2 regions of the Paenibacillus sp. GM1FR genome follow, and region 1 is predicted to be linked to the other one. Evidence: riboswitches for the same ligand, from Rfam matches in the RefSeq annotation. Region 1 holds a riboswitch; the other holds the start of a gene.

Region 1 (8,417 bases):
GGTGTAACGGGAGCAACGGGAGCGACCGGAGTCACTGGGGTTACAGGTGCGACAGGCGTAACCGGAACAACCGGGACGTCCGGAGTAACGGGAGCAACGGGAGCGACCGGAGTCACAGGGGTTACAGGTGCCACAGGCGTAACCGGAACAACCGGGACGTCCGGAGTAACGGGAGCAACGGGAGCGACCGGAGTCACAGGGGTTACAGGTGCCACAGGCGTAACCGGAACAACCGGGACGGCTGGTGTAACGGGAGCAACGGGAGCGACCGGAGTCACAGGGGTTACAGGTGCAACAGGCGTAACCGGAACAACCGGGACGGCTGGTGTAACGGGAGCAACGGGAGCGACCGGAGTCACTGGGGCTACAGGTGCGACAGGTGCGACGGGAACAACCGGGACGGCTGGTGTAACGGGAGCAACGGGAACGACCGGAGCCACTGGCGCAACAGGAGCTACTGGATCGACAGCAGCTTCTGCCCCTGCGGATTCTTCCTTGTTTGCTAACAGTCAGACAGCGGCATTGGCTCTTCCATTGACCGGTGAAACGACCATTCAGACACTTAATGTACCCGTGGTGGCAGGTCAACGCGTGAAAATCGATAATAGTACACAAGTAGCGGTAGTTGTAGGGTCTAACTGGAGTATCGCATATAACGTTAACCTGAGACGTAACGGAGTTCTAATTAATCAATTGCAGCTCTCACGAACCGGTAATGCTTCGGGAACGTTGAGGTTTCTTTCTTCCAACACCTACGTGGATACTGCTCCTGCAACAACTACTAACGTATATACAGTAAGTATTGAATTTACGACAACTAGTAACGTCACGAGTGCCTCAGCGGAAGTGAGAAATATTAATGCTATTCGCTTCAGTTAAAATAGACATCGGACTTATGGTAATTACACGTTACTTTTGTTGACATATATGATATTGTGCATTACTCTATGGGTATACTTGATCAAAAATTTAGAAATGTACCAATTCGAATCGAATTAAAATAAATACAGCGGATGATAACGAGCGGGAGAGACCTGGATTAGCCGAGCACAATGGCTAGTGTTCAGGCACCGAAGGAGCAAGCTGCTGTGCACCCGGCGCAGTGGTTAATCTCTCAGGTAAATGTACCATCGTTGGACGCAACTCTGGAGAGTGCGCGAACTGCGCCACCCAAGGGGTATATGATCAGTCAGCCCGGTGAACTTGTCTGTAATCGCAGGCAGTTCACCCTTGTCGTGAGACACTGCTGATCGTGAAACTCTCAGGTATCGAGGACAGAGAGAGGGCCTAAGGCCTTCTTCTGTCCTTTTTTGATGTCATCATATCTAAATAAGGGACATTGTGGTGAAACTCCTGGATCGAAATGACGAATACATTTTACAAATATGAATCATGATTAATAATGGAGGGTTACAAGTGCGATTTAAAGATGTTTTCTCAATTATTGGTCCATCGATGACGGGGCCTTCAAGTTCACATACAGCTGGTGCGGCAAGGTTAGGAAGAATTGCTCGTCAGTGGCTGGGATGTACGCCAGATCGTGCCCGGCTGACGCTGTACGGTTCATTTGCAGATACGTATCAGGGGCACGGAACAGATTTGGCACTGATCGGTGGTCTGCTGGATTATGTCACAGACGATCCGCGTATCCCGGATGCAGAGCAATACGCAGAGGAAGCGGGCATGGAGGTTGAGTTTTATACAAGTGGCCTACCTGCTCCTCATCCAAATACGGTCAAAATTGAGTTGTGGCATGGAGAACGTGCCTGCTCCTTAATCGGTGCATCCATTGGTGGTGGAAGCGTATCCGTGCATTCGATGAATGATTTTCGTGTTCAGATTAGTGGTGAGTTTCCAACACTTGTTCTGCGACATGCGGACAAAGCAGGGGTGCTTGCATCGGTAACGTCCACGATCAGTTCATCCGGGGTTAACATCGGGTATATGCAGGTGGACCGGAAAGCCCGTGATGGCGAAGCGCTTACCGCGATGGAAATGGATGGTGTGCCTAATCCTGATATGCTCAAGCGTCTAAGGGAGCTGGACCATGTATTGGACATTCGTGTCATTGATTTGAAGAGAGGAGTTGATTCGGATGCGGTTTAAACATTTGCACGAACTGAATACGATCTGTACAGCAGAATCCAAAACCATTGCTCAGCTGATGATCGAGGAGCAGGTTCAGGAGACCAATACACCGGAAGCGGATGTTGTGAAGCAGATGTCTGAATATTATCAGGTGATGAAGGAAGCGGTACGCAAAGGGTTAACGGAAGATACGACATCACGCAGTGGATTAACAGGTGGAGACGGCAAAAAAATGGCTGAGTACATTCGCAAGGGTGAGACTTGCTCGGGAGATGCTTCCGCACTTGCCATGGCGTATGCCCTGTGTGTATCTGAAGTGAATGCCTCCATGGGCCGGATCGTGGCAACACCAACAGCCGGTTCCTGCGGCATTATCCCGGGTGTGTTTATTAGCTCACAGGAGCGGTTTGGCTGGACGGACGAACATTTGGTGAACGGGTTGTTCTGTGCGGGGGCGATTGGTTATGTTATTGCCAACAATTCATTTATCTCCGGTGCCGAAGGTGGCTGTCAGGCGGAAGTGGGTTCCGCTATTGGCATGGCTGCGGGTGCCATGGTTGAACTGCGTGGAGGTACACCGGAACAGGTTGTTCATGCCGTTGGTTTGGCGTTAAAAAATACACTGGGCCTTATCTGCGATCCGGTCGCAGGCCTTGTTGAAATCCCGTGCATCGTCCGTAATGGACTGGGTGCAGTTACGGCGCTGGCTGCGGCTGACATGGCCCTGGCCGGAGTGCGTAGTGCCATTCCGTCAGACGAAGTCATCGATGTCATGCTGGAAGTAGGCAGTGCGATGCCGAGCCGCCATCGGGAGACAGCCCAAGGCGGGTTGGCCCAGACGCCAACAGGCCGCAAAATGATGCAAAAGCTGGCTAAACCAAAGGCAAAGCGTGCCGAGCCTGAGCAGGAGTCGAAACCAGCGGATTCTGACACAACTACAAGTGGGGCGGACAATGCTCAAGTGGACAAGGGTACTCAGGTTTAAGCTGAACCGGGACCACCGATATATAAATCAGTGACATTATGATGTATAACGGCGAATACAAAAATACAAAAACAAGCGTCCGCGAACCCGAATCCGGGTTATGCAGGACGCTTGTTTTATGCTACCAGATGAAGCGAAGTTAGGATACTTATATTTGACTTCAGATGAATGTGTATTATGACTCTAGTTCTGGCTCACAGCCGTACTCAGTACGGCATATCCATACGCGGGCAATTCAATGGCGAGTACGCCATCTTCCTTGGCAGTACGATGGTTTCCGCCGAATAACTCGGTCCATTCCTCGTCACCAGCCTCCAGCTCGACAATAGCCGTCTCTTCTGATCGATTGAACAGAACCAGAATGCGTTCCTCCTCATTTTGCCGTTCAAATACCAGTTGGCTGCCATCATGACGAGCCTGCAGGAAACGAACGGTGCCTTCTGCACGCAGGGCAGGATGAGCATGACGCAGGGAGATCAGCTTCTGATAAAAGTCGAACAGCTCTCGGTCCTGCTTTGCTTCATCCCATTCCATGCATTTACGGCAACCCGGATCATGTTCGCCATCCATGCCAATCTCGTCTCCGTAATAGATGCACGGAGCACCCATGTAACTGAACTGGAATAACGCAGCCAGCTTCATCTTGCGCTGGTCGCCTTCACACAGCGTGAGCAGCCGCGTGGTATCGTGGCTGTCCAGCAAGTTAAACGCCACTTCGCTGGCCTGAAGCGGATAACGGGATAACTGTCGCCCGATGGAGTTTGCGAACTGTTCGGCGTGCATCGTATTTTTCACAAAGAATGCATTCACGGCATCGGTAAACGGATAGTTCATGGACGCATCGAACTGGTCGCCTTGCAGCCAGGAGGAAGACTCGTTCCATACTTCGCCCAGAATATAGGCATCCGGATTAGCCGCTTTGACTACACGGCGGAAATCACGCCAGAATGCATCGTCCACTTCGTCTGCCACATCCAGCCGCCATCCGTCCGCACCTACTTCCTTGATCCAATACTCGGCAACCTCCAGCAGATAGGCCTTAACCTCAGCATTCTCCGTATTCAGCTTTGGCATATGCGCTTCGAATCCGAAGGTCTCATACGTAGGAATGCCGTCCTTCACGTCCAGCGGGTATTCATGTACATGGAACCAGTCCTTATATTTGGATTGTTCTCCGTTCTTCTGTACATCTACAAACGGCGCAAATGTCTTCCCGGAATGGTTGAACACAGCATCCAGAAGTACGCGAATTCCGCGTGCATGGCACAGCTCGACCAGTCGTTTCACGGTATCTGCGTCACCAAAGTGCCGGTCTACCCGCAGGTAGTCTTCGGTATCGTATTTGTGATTGGTGGTGGCTTCAAAGATGGGGGTGAAGTAGATCGCATTAATGCCAAGATCGCTGATGTAATCCAGATGGTCGATTACGCCCTGAAGGTCACCGCCGAAGAAATTGAAAGGTGTCGGCTCACCACCCCACGGCTCTACCTTTTCCGGACTAATATCCGGGTTGCCGTTGGCGAATCGTTCAGGGAAAATCTGATAGAACACTGCATCCTTAACCCATGCAGGGGGTGTGAATACAGCTCCAGCATGAATATAAGGGAACTGGAACATACGACCCGGATCGTCCGGTTCTTTTTCCTGGAAGTCCGTCTCGGTCATCCAGATCTGTTCGTCTCCGTTTTTGAGCAGAAAAGAGTATTTCAGTCGGTGGTAGGGAGGTTTCACCTCACCCTCGAAGTAATCGAACATGGAGTCAGAGGTGAACTTTGTTAAGGGAACCAGCGCTTTGGTTGCATCCCACGCATATTTATCCCCGGTCAGGGCATGTACCTCGGTCAGATCATTCTTTTTGGCACGCAGGCGCAGATGGATTGTATCTTGGTCATAGGCATAGGCCCAGTTTCGTTTCGGTTGATGATAAATAGCTTCCAGCAACATAATGATTTCCTCCCGTCAGGTGTAGAACTAGTATGTACTTGGTAGACTTGATGGATATGACGTTACCCAAGGTAATGGATAAGCTATAATTAGCATGTGTGGTAACGTAAAGGCTTCAACATTGTTTCAACAAGACATGAATCCATATGTTATAGACAGCTTTTATCATGAAGATGTTCAGATATATCATTAACCCAATGGGGGCAGAAAGGAAACGAATATTCGGATGAAAACCAAACTGTTATATATTGAAGACGATACGGAAATTGCGACTTGGGTCAGAGCCGATCTGGAGGAGCGCGGTTATGAGGTGGTATGGCTCGGCAGTGGTGAAGGTGCAGCGGAGGCTGCTGTCGGTTGTTCACTCATTATTCTTGATGTCATGCTGCCTGGGCTGGATGGATTTACGGTGGGCCAGCGACTGAAAAAAGAACATCCCGCCGTGCCCATTGTCATGCTCTCGGCCAGAACGTCCATTGACGATAAGTTGCACGGTCTTGATTTTGCCGATGACTATGTGACCAAACCATTTCACCCCGATGAACTGGCTGCCCGGATTGAAGTACAACTGCGTAAGGCAGGAACAGCGGTCTCATCGGATACAGCCCTGAAGCTGGATCATCTCTCCATCTATGAGAAGGACAACCGGATCGTCAATGAGGAGACGGGAGATGAGATTATTTTATCGGGAAAACAGTTCCACATCTTCGCCTACCTGCTACGACATATGGGCATGATTCGAACCAAAGAGCAGATCTATGAAGCCGTCTGGAACGAGCCCTATCTGGATGGGGACAAAACTTTAATGGTACATATTCGACATCTACGCGAAAAGCTGGAGCTTGATCCGGCCAATCCTGTAGTTATTCAGACGGTCCGTGGTGTGGGATATCGTGTGAAGAAGCCATGATTCGGTTGTTCAGAGAACGGAAGATCATGAAGGGAGAACGAAGCATGGAGCAAAAGCAATCCGGGCGGCGCAAGCTTCGCTTTGGGCGGTCCTTGATGTCCAGATACATCCTCCTGATCTTGGCGGCTGTATTATTTGTGCCCGTTGTACTTCCGATCATATCCGTTATATATATTGTTGTAGTGAATAACACGGACACGAATATGAACCACGCCGCGCCTTACGGTGATGTTACTAAGATCAGTAACCTCTGGTCACATGAAGCGAAGAACCTGGATGGTGCTTCGGATGAAGAGATTAAGGCCCGGTTGGAGCAATTACATGGCTCGTATCCCAAAGCTTCCATGTATCGTGTGAAAGCGAGCGGTGAGACCCTCTTTATTCTCGGTAGTGAAGATGTAACGCTTCTGAAATCCACGTCGCCGGATGGCAGGACAGACACGACATTGAGATGGTCACTGGATTCCGGGCAAACGGCAGAGACCCGAATTCCAGCCTTATGGAATGTAAACAATACGGTGCAATTCATGAAAGAAGCTTCTTTTCGCGATCCACTGACCGTAGTTGCATATATTGGCGGAGCTGAGCAGGACAAAGGACAGGGATTCATGATCATTGAAGTGCCACGGTCACTTCTGCAAATGAATCAGAGTAACTGGCCGATGGAACTCTTGTATCTTGGTATCGTAATGACCCTCATCTTTCTGATCTTTATCATTATGTCGATTCTCTTCTTCGCACGCATTCGCAAACGACTTATTCGGTTGCAGACGGCCATGATGACCACAGGCAAGGAAGGTCTCCCGCTTCCGGTAGATATCCGCCGGACAGACGAGATTGGTCAACTAGAGGAATCCTTCAATCAGATGGTGCATCAACTGTCCGACAGCCGCCACCGTGAACGCGAAGAAGAACAATTGCGCAAACGTCTCATTGCAGGGCTTTCCCATGATCTGCGCACCCCGCTAACGGTGATTCGTGGACATATGCATGCTTTGCACAAGGAAGAGCTGAGCGAGCAAGGTGACCGTTCATTACATCGCATGGAAGCAAAGATGGAGGACCTCGGCGGGCTCATTGACAACATGTTATCCTACAATTTGCTCACAAGTGGGAAATATACACTGAAGCTGGAAGAGAAAGATATACTTCGGATCGTCAGGGAAACGGCGGCCGCCTGGTACCCGGTCTGGGAGAAAGAGCAATTCGATATTGATATTGACCTGCCAGAGGAACCGTTGATTTGGCATATGGATGAACAGGGCATGCGCCGTATTCTTGATAATTTGTTCCAAAACGTGATCCGTCATGCCGCCAACGGGAAATATATTGGTATATCTACTCAGGAGATTCAGGGTGAGACGGCCATCGTTATTCAGGATCGGGGTCCGGGAATGCAACAGAATTCCGACACAAAAGGCACAGGTCTAGGCTTATCCATTGTAGACCTGTTGATTCGTGAGATGGGTCTGCGCAAGCGGGTAGAAAGTTCCGATACGGGTGTCCAGACATATATCTACAGTGGTAAGGGAAACAGGGAAACAACAAACCGCTGAATTAGCTTTTTTAAACTAAACTTAAACTAGAGACTACTTTGGCTTTAACCTTGGAAGGTTACGATAGTTCTGAGGTGATCATACAGTGAGTGAAAATATTATTCAAACGGCTAATCTATGGAAAACATACCGGGACCGTGCAGCGGTCCGTGAACTTGATCTGCATATTAAAAAGGGAGATATCTACGGCTTCCTCGGTCCCAACGGCGCCGGCAAAACAACAACGATTCGCATGCTTCTCGGCTTGATTAAACCAACCAAAGGTGTGATCCGTGTCTTCGACAAGGATATCCGCAAGGATCGCATGGATATTTTGCGCCGTGTGGGTTCCTTGGTCGAATACCCGTCCTATTACGGCCATCTGAACGCAGTAGAGAATCTGGAAACTTTGCGCCGCATCATCAATGTACCAAAATCCAGAATTGCTGAAGTGCTGTCCATTGTAGATCTGACCAAGGATGCCAAACGTTCAGTGAAGGGGTATTCCCTTGGGATGAAGCAACGTCTGGGTATTGCCAGCGCTTTGCTGGGTGAACCAGAGCTGCTGATTCTGGACGAACCAACGAATGGGCTTGATCCTGCCGGTATTCAGGAGATTCGGGAACTGATCAAACGCATGCCGCTGGAACATGGCATTACCGTTCTGGTTTCCAGCCACTTGCTGAGTGAAGTCGAACAGATGGCAAGTCGTGTTGGTATTATCCGTGAAGGCAAGATGGTGCTTCAGGATACCATCGCAAGTCTGCATAGTCAGACGGGTAGCTCTATCCGATTAACGGTTTCCGAGCCGGAAGAGGCTATGAAGCTGGCGAGAGAACAGGGCCAATTTGGTCAGCAACAAGGTTCTGCATTAACTTTTCCTTATATGGATAACAGTTCAGTGGCACTGCTTGTGCGCCGATTAATTGAGCAGGATCATGATGTGTATCGTGTA
Region 2 (8,417 bases), on a different contig from region 1:
GCTGCCAAACCAACTCCTGAAGAGGAGAAGGCACAAGGTGAGCAGGGCGAGCGCATCGTTGCTGAGGATATCGTCATGCCAGTCAATGGTGAATTGCTGGACATTACAAACGTACCTGATCCGGTCTTTGCTGAGAAAATGACAGGTGATGGATTCGCAATTTTGCCACATGATGGTACGATAACTTCTCCTGTGTATGGTAAAGTGTTTAATGTATTTCCAAGCAAACATGCCGTGGGCATCATGTCCGATGGTGGTAAGGAAGTGCTTGTTCATATAGGTGTTAATACGGTGAAGCTGAAAGGTCAAGGCTTTAACGTACTGGTACAGGAAGGTGATCTGGTATCGGCAGGTCAGCCGATTATGGAAGTGGATCTGGAGTATGTCAAAGCAAATGCTCCTTCGATCATTTCACCAGTTATTTTCACTAACCTGCCAGAGGGCTCCACAGTAACTCTGAAGAAGAGTGGAGTGCTGAAAGTTGGCGAACAGCCAATCATTGAGATAAAATAAGAAGTGTTACGACGATGGCAAGCAAGTGTAAATATATGCAATGCCTAAACCAAACTACTGAAAGTGAGATGATTGTAATGCAACAAACATTCAGAATTACAGACGAAGATGGTATCCACGCACGTCCGGCGACAGCCCTGGTTAATACAGCAAACAAATTCAAAGGTGCAGAATCCTTTGCAGAAGCTAACGGTAAAAAAGTAACTTTGAAATCTATTCTGGGTGTTCTTTCCCTCGGATTGGAACAAGGCGACACCATCAGCATCATCGTTGAAGGCGAAGGCGAAGCTGAAGCTCTTCAAGCTTTGACTGACGTTATGGTTAACGAAGGGTTGGGCGAAATTAATGCTTAATGTCTCCGGGATCGCGGCTTCGGCGGGTATTGCTATCGCCAAGGCGTTTATCTTGGAGCATCCTGATTACTCTGTAGAAAAACGCCAAATTAACGACGTTGACGCAGAGATCGCGAAACTCGACTCAGCTCTGGGTAAATCCCAGGCTGAGCTTGAGGCGATCAAAGAGCGTACTTTACAAGAGCTTGGCGAGAAAAAAGCAGAGATTTTTGCTTCGCATTTGCTCATTTTGAATGACCCGGAACTGATTGATCCGGTTAAAGCTAGAATTGCGGATGACATGATCAATGCAGAATTTGCTTTGAACGAAACGGCATCGCAATTTATCTCCATGTTTGAGAACATGAAGAGTGCATACCTGCAGGAACGTGCAGCAGATATGCGTGACGTTACCAAACGTGTGCTAAATCACTTGCTTGGTATCGACTTCATGAGTCCGGCTGAGATCAATGAAGAAGTGATTGTGCTTGCGGAGGATCTAACACCTTCCGACACGGCTCAATTGAATCGCCAATTTGTTAAAGGTTTTGCAACTAACATTGGTGGACGTACTTCTCACTCGGCAATTATGGCTCGCTCTCTTGAGATTCCGGCTGTTGTTGGAACCAAGGACATCTTGGCTCAAGCGAAACAAGGCGATATGATTATTGTTGACGGTCTGGATGGTCACGTACTGGTTAACCCTACTGATGAAGTTATTGCTGAATACCGTGCCAAACAGGAACAGTATGATGCACAACGTGCAGAGTGGAGAAAACTTCGTGATGAGCCAACGGTAACAGTGGACAACGTTCATGTTGAACTTGCAGCCAATATCGGTACACCAAATGATGTAACGGGTGTTCTGGAAAACGGCGGCGAGGCTGTAGGCCTGTACCGTACCGAGTTCTTGTACATGGGCAGAGACAAGCTTCCTTCCGAAGACATTCAGTATAATGCTTACAAAGCGGTACTGGAAAAAATGGAAGGTAAACCTGTTGTTGTTCGTACACTCGACATCGGTGGAGACAAAGAGCTTCCATACCTGGATCTGCCAAAAGAAATGAATCCATTCCTCGGCTTCCGCGCAGTTCGTCTGTGTCTGGACCGTCTGGATATCTTCCGTACACAATTGCGTGCATTGCTGCGTGCAAGCGTACATGGAAACCTGCGTGTCATGTTCCCGATGATCGCAACACTCGGTGAATTCCGTGAAGCAAAAGCTGTCTTGCTCGAAGAGAAAGAGAAGCTGGTTGCTGAAGGTATTGCTGTTTCTGACAGCATTCAACTCGGAATCATGGTCGAAATTCCTTCGACTGCAGTTCTGGCGGATCAATTTGCCAAAGAAGTGGATTTCTTCAGTATCGGAACGAACGATCTGATTCAATACACGATGGCTGCTGACCGCATGAACGAACGAGTGGCTTATCTGTACCAGCCTTACAACCCAGCCATTTTGCGTTTGGTTAAAATGGTTATCGATGCAGCGCATCGTGAAGGCAAATGGGTTGGCATGTGTGGTGAGATGGCAGGAGACGAAACAGCAATTCCATTGCTGCTTGGTCTTGGATTGGATGAGTTCAGCATGAGCGCAACCTCCATTCTGCCAGCTCGTAGTCAGATCACCAAGCTGTCCCGTGCGGATATGCAGGAACTGGCTGCTAAAGCTCTGGATATGCAAACGGCTGAACAAGTTGTTGAATTGGTTCAAAGCATTCAAGCGTAATTTTGCCGGGGTTTCCTCCGGATTTGAGGTTTTTCTTTTTCCGATAATGAGCTGCATTGATGCAGCGATTTTGCCGGTATCCGCTGTTACAGCGGGTACTGGCTTTTTTTGTTGCTCGAACGTATAGGAATTAGAAGGGGAGTACGAGGAGAAAGGTCCTGTAATGTCTAGCCAAAAAAATGCTCTTACTGGTGTAGTTAACATCAGCAAGAGCATGATTAGTAATACACTTAGTGCTTAACTGCAAGCACAATTCAGTACAGGTTTGCGTGCCGCGGTTGTCTCATCAAGACGAGTAACCGGTGTTCCGTAAGGTGCGTTCAGGACCAATTCAGGTGTCTCTTCCGCTTCTTTGGCAATCCGTATCATCGTATCAATGAATCCATCCAACGTTTCTTTACTTTCGGTTTCTGTCGGCTCGATCATGATGCATTCCTCCACGTTGAGCGGGAAGTACACCGTAGGTGGGTGATATCCAAAATCAAGCAATCGTTTGGCAACGTCAAGTGTGCGTACACCATATTGCTTCAACCCCCGACCAGACATGACAAATTCATGTTTGCATACACCCGGATACGGAATCTCGTAGTAAGGTGCGAGACGGGCCATCATATAGTTAGCATTGAGTACCGCACATTCAGATACACGGCGCAATCCTTCCGGTCCATAGGTACGAATGTAGGCATAGGCACGTACCAATATACCGAAGTTACCGTAGTAGGCTTTCACCCGGCCAATGGATTGATCGCCTTCACGATCGAATGCATACATACCATCATCATTCTTGATCACCATTGGTTTAGGCAGGAATGGAATCAGGCGATTCTTCACACCAACTGGTCCGGCACCTGGTCCACCACCGCCATGAGGTGTACTCATCGTTTTGTGCAAGTTCAGATGCACCACGTCAAAGCCCATATCACCCGGACGTGTAATGCCCATAATGGCATTGGAGTTGGCTCCGTCGTAATACAACAAGCCACCAGCCTGGTGTACGATGGATGCAATCTCCTGAATGTCTTTCTCGAACAAACCAAGTGTATTCGGGTTGGTCAGCATCAATGCTGCCGTATCGGAACCAACGGCCGCACGGAGCGCGTCCAGATCGACCAGTCCGTCTGCACGGGACGGAATTGTCACAGTCTCAAATCCTGCAACGGTTGCACTTGCCGGGTTGGTACCATGAGAGGAATCAGGCACGATGACTTTGGTACGTTGTTCGCCACGACCTTCGTGGTAGGCACGAATCATCATAAGTCCAGTCCATTCTCCATGGGCACCAGCGGCTGGTTGCAAGGTCACAGCGTCCATACCTGTCAGACCTGCAAGGTCGTTTTGCAACGTATATAACAGTTCTAGTGCACCTTGAATGCTGGATTCGTGCTGGTACGGATGGATTTTGGCAAAACCGTTATAACGGGCAACATCCTCATTAATCTTTGGATTGTATTTCATCGTACAAGAGCCCAGTGGATAGAATCCGTTATCTACGCCGAAGTTGCGGCGGGACAGAGCGGTATAGTGTCGAATAACATCTACCTCAAACACTTCCGGCAGTGCCGCTGCTTCCGAACGGAGCATTTCCCGGGGAATCAACGTATCGGCAGACTGGCGAGGAACGTCACATTCTGGCAAGGAATAAGCGACACGTCCAGGGCTGCTGAGTTCAAAAATCAATGATTGTTCCGAAGCAGGAGATAAGGTCTGTGCGTTGAATTTTTCTAACACAGATTGAGCCGAAGTGGAGACAGCTGTACTCGCTTCCGATTGTCCTTGTACCGATGTTGTCGTTGTCGTCGTTTCCTGAGTCACAGCGATCCCTCCAATGCTCGTGCGAATTCGTCAATCTCTTCCTTAGTGCGCCGTTCTGTAACAGCAATCAGCATATGTCCGGCAAGCTCCGGATAATCACGTCCAAGTTCGTAGCCACCAATAAAGCCCGCATCCAGCAGTTTCAACTGAAGAGCATTCACGTCTGTTCCTTCAGGAAGTTTAATCACGAATTCATTAAATGTTGGTGCATTAAAAGTAAGGCTAACTCCAGGAATTGCAGTTAATGTATTCAGGGTGTAATGACTCTTTTGCAAATTCAGATCCGCGACATCGATCATACCCAGTTTACCCATGATGGACATATACACAGATGCGCTGAGTGCAAGCAAAGCTTGGTTGGAACAGATGTTGGATGTCGCCTTTTCGCGGCGGATATGCTGTTCACGTGCTTGCAGTGTGAGTACAAAACCACGCTTGCCGTTGCGATCCGTGGTCTGGCCTACGATTCGGCCAGGAATTCGGCGCATATGAGGCTGGGATACAGCGAAATATCCGCATGTTGGACCGCCGAGTGAAGCGGCGATGCCGAGGGGCTGCGCATCACCTACAACGATGTCGGCACCCAGCTTGCCTGGGGCTTCCAGCAGACCCAGCGATAGCGGGTTGGCACTTACAACGAGCAGGCCCTTGTGCGCATGCACGAGGTCGGCAGCCTGCTTCACATTTTCCACGGCACCAAAGAAGTTCGGACTCTGGATCATGACAGCAGCGGTATCGTCGGATATGGCTGCTTGCAGGGCATCCCAATCAGTGACGCCATCCTTATAACCAATCTCGACAATCTCCAGACGGAGTCCGTGCGCATATGCCTGCAATACCTGACGGGCTTCCGGATGAACGGTACGGGATACGATAAGCTGTTTGCGACGTGTTGCTGCTGCGGCGAGATTACCGGCTTCCGCAAAAGCTGTTGCGCCGTCATACATGCTGGCATTGGCTACAGCCATACCGGTTAATTCACAGATGTAGGATTGAAATTCGAAAATGGCCTGTAGTTCACCTTGGCTGATCTCAGGCTGATAAGGTGTGTAGGCAGTGTAAAACTCGGAACGGGAAATGACATGATTGATGACGGAAGGAACATGATGATCATATATGCCTGCGCCGAGGAAGCTGGCGTGTGTTTCAAAATTGGCGTTGGCGCCGGCTTGTTTGGACATGTGACGTGTCAGCGCATATTCATCAAGTTTGGAGGATACGGGCAGCTCGCCCTGATAACGGATCTCCTGCGGAATGTCCTGAAACAGATCCTCCAGCGTATCCACACCGATGGTTGCGAGCATGGCGCTCTGATCTTGCTCAGTCATGGGAATATAACGGTGCTTGCTCATGCTTGATCAGCTCCTTGAGTAGGTGTCTTCGACGTACGTGTCCGTTTATGAAAAGGGGTCTTCGCGACCTCGGCTTTTAGTTTCTTGCCGCGGATCTCAATCTCAAGCGGGGTTCCCAGCGCAGCGTATTTGCTGTCGATGAGGGCAAGCCCCAGATTACGCTTCAATGTAGGTGATTGCGTGCCTGTTGTCACTTCACCAATCTGTACGCCTTCGGCGTAAATCGGATAGTGGGGGCGGGGAATACCGCGCTCCAACACTTCGATGCCGACCAGTTTGCGGGCGGGCCCGTTAGTTTTTTGCTGTAACAAGGCTTCGTGTCCTATAAAAGGTCCGGCATTCAGCTTCACAAACATGCCAACGCCAGCTTCGAGTGGAGAGATAGTTGCCGACAATTCCTGTCCATACAGAGGGAGCTTTGCTTCAAAGCGCAGTGTATCCCGAGCACCGAGGCCTGTCGGTACAAGTCCGTGACCTTCACCGGCTTGCATTAATCCATTCCAGACCACAGCAGCCTGGTCCGCAGGAACATATAGTTCAAAGCCATCTTCACCGGTATATCCGGTACGGGACAACAGTAATTTTACTCCACATACTTCAGCATCCTGCACAAAACGAAACGGTTCAATCGAGCTTACATCCGTATCTGTAACTTTCCCGATAATGTCTACAGCCAGTGGACCTTGCAAGGCGAGCAGCGCCGTTTGCTCCGAATCGTTGGTCATACTTACGCCGGGGATCAAGTGCTCTTGCAGCCACGCCCAATCCTTGTCGATGTTGGAGGCGTTAACCACAAGCATATAATGCTGATCTTCCAGCTTATACACGAGCAGATCATCCACCACACCGCCATTTGGATAACACATCAGGGTGTACTGGGCTTGACCGGGAACCAGCGTGGTCACATCATTGGTCATCATTTGTTGCAAAAAAACTTCAGCCTGCTCACCCTGTACTGTGAATTCGCCCATATGGGATACATCGAACAGTCCCGCGCGCTCGCGTACTGCTTCATGTTCTTTCTGGATTCCGCTAAATTGTACCGGAAGCTCCCAGCCTCCAAAATCAATGCACCGTACGCCTTCGTATTGCTGATACAGTGGGAAGAGTGGTGTTCTAAGCAAATCGGACATCAAATCACCTCGTCATGGGCCGTCAGCCGGCCGGATATACAATCGTGGATCAATGAACCAGGGTGTTTTTAAATTTTCAGCTAGATATTTTCATCACATAAGTATGGTAAGGGCAGCTATGGCAGCGCCGTTCTACATCCTGTTTTTCGTTTTTTGGGAAAAAGGAAAAGGACAGGCCAAAGAATCGGCATGCCAAGTAGCACGCTGTATTCTAAGGCTCTGTCCCTTGTACCTGAGAGTTACCCCGCTGCGTTGCGCAGCAGGTTTCCCCTTGGGTGATCATAACGCCCGCACAGGGCGAATAGATGCTCTCCAGAGTTGCGTCCCGTAAAAGTCCTTTTGCCTGAGAGATTCACCCCCGCTTATCGGTGGTTTACTCCTTCGGCGTTACCTCATGTACATCCCGAATCGGGTGTCACGGGTAATCTCTCCCTTTACATTCATCCGCGGGTATAACATAGTCCAATAAACACATTTACTCCTCTCATTAAAACGTGAATCCACTACTGATGTCAAGAACGATATCATAGATAATTATTTAAAACCGAATATTTAATTTAGTTTTTATTTTATTGTTCGTGTATTTAAAAAGACTACGCTTACTATTCTAATATTCACCAGTATATGAAGAAAGAGTGTAATCCGGTTACAGGATTTAGAGGTGTTCAGCAAATAAATTGTGAGGTATCTTGACATTTGATTCAAAAATGTCATACGCTATGTTCTGGGAAAAAGGTTAAGGTCAAAGAACGCATGTACTCATTAATGAAAAGCGAGGCGGATATCGATGAGCGAATTGAAAAGTGATTTCCTGTACAGTGAAGAGCACGAATGGGTGCAAACCGTAGGGGAGGATACTGTACGTATTGGCATTACCGAGTTCGCGCAGCATCAGCTGGGTGACATTGTGTTTGTGGAATTGCCTGACCTTGAAACCAATGTAAAAGCAGAGGACATCATTGGAACGATCGAATCGGTCAAAACGGTTTCGGACTTGTTCTCTCCCGTCACAGGTTCAATTACTGCAGTCAATGATTCGTTGCAGGACTCCCCTGAACTTGTGAACAGCTCTCCTTACGAGGAAGGCTGGATGATTGAGATCCGTGTTGAGGGAGATCTGACAGCAGCATTGTCTACATTGATGAATGCAGACGCGTATCGGAAACATACGGAAGAATAGTATCAACGAACTTGTACTTATTAACATATATTTTATAATTAAATGATATGAGCTTCATATTGTTTCGACCTGTGTGAGCCGGATGCTTGCACAGGTTTTTTGTGCTTTCCAAGAATGGTTTTGAATGTGGATTGAAGCAGATTGTGGATGTAAATCACCTGATTGGACCAAGCTATAGTTTAGAAAATGATTCTGGAAATGACAAAAGTCATAGGCAAGAAAATCCTTGTGTACCAATGGGTTCAGCCATTATGCATCAAGTAAAACGATTACATAACCTAATGTTGTCATCATTGTTCATGACGAAAGTACGCTTTCATTTCATTGAACAGGAGAGCATTCTCGCTTAGGATTACAGCAGGGGAGAAA

Evidence for each region. Region 1 has a riboswitch for glycine ahead of sdaAB (L-serine ammonia-lyase, iron-sulfur-dependent subunit beta). Riboswitches for the same ligand answer to the same signal wherever they lie in the genome.
Region 2: linked by a shared signal. The riboswitch ahead of gcvT (glycine cleavage system aminomethyltransferase GcvT) and the one ahead of sdaAB (L-serine ammonia-lyase, iron-sulfur-dependent subunit beta) in region 1 are both predicted to bind glycine.

Annotation. Positions count from the first base shown of each region.
Region 1 covers NZ_MKZL01000027.1:122-8,538, forward strand. The annotation lists partial or broken gene PAEAM_RS19150 (collagen-like triple helix repeat-containing protein) at 1-879, shown strand, start outside; glycine riboswitch at 1,015-1,139, shown strand; glycine riboswitch at 1,144-1,280, shown strand; gene sdaAB (L-serine ammonia-lyase, iron-sulfur-dependent subunit beta) at 1,417-2,106, shown strand; gene sdaAA (L-serine ammonia-lyase, iron-sulfur-dependent, subunit alpha) at 2,096-3,073, shown strand; gene PAEAM_RS19165 (alpha-glycosidase) at 3,257-5,017, opposite strand; gene PAEAM_RS19170 (response regulator transcription factor) at 5,244-5,927, shown strand; gene PAEAM_RS19175 (HAMP domain-containing sensor histidine kinase) at 5,954-7,483, shown strand; gene PAEAM_RS19180 (ABC transporter ATP-binding protein) at 7,569-8,417, shown strand, end outside.
Region 2 covers NZ_MKZL01000044.1:84,412-92,828, forward strand. The annotation lists gene ptsG (glucose-specific PTS transporter subunit IIBC) at 1-513, shown strand, start outside; gene PAEAM_RS22890 (HPr family phosphocarrier protein) at 591-866, shown strand; gene ptsP (phosphoenolpyruvate--protein phosphotransferase) at 859-2,571, shown strand; gene gcvPB (aminomethyl-transferring glycine dehydrogenase subunit GcvPB) at 2,809-4,299, opposite strand; gene gcvPA (aminomethyl-transferring glycine dehydrogenase subunit GcvPA) at 4,380-5,735, opposite strand; gene gcvT (glycine cleavage system aminomethyltransferase GcvT) at 5,732-6,868, opposite strand; glycine riboswitch at 7,086-7,186, opposite strand; glycine riboswitch at 7,190-7,312, opposite strand; gene gcvH (glycine cleavage system protein GcvH) at 7,656-8,048, shown strand.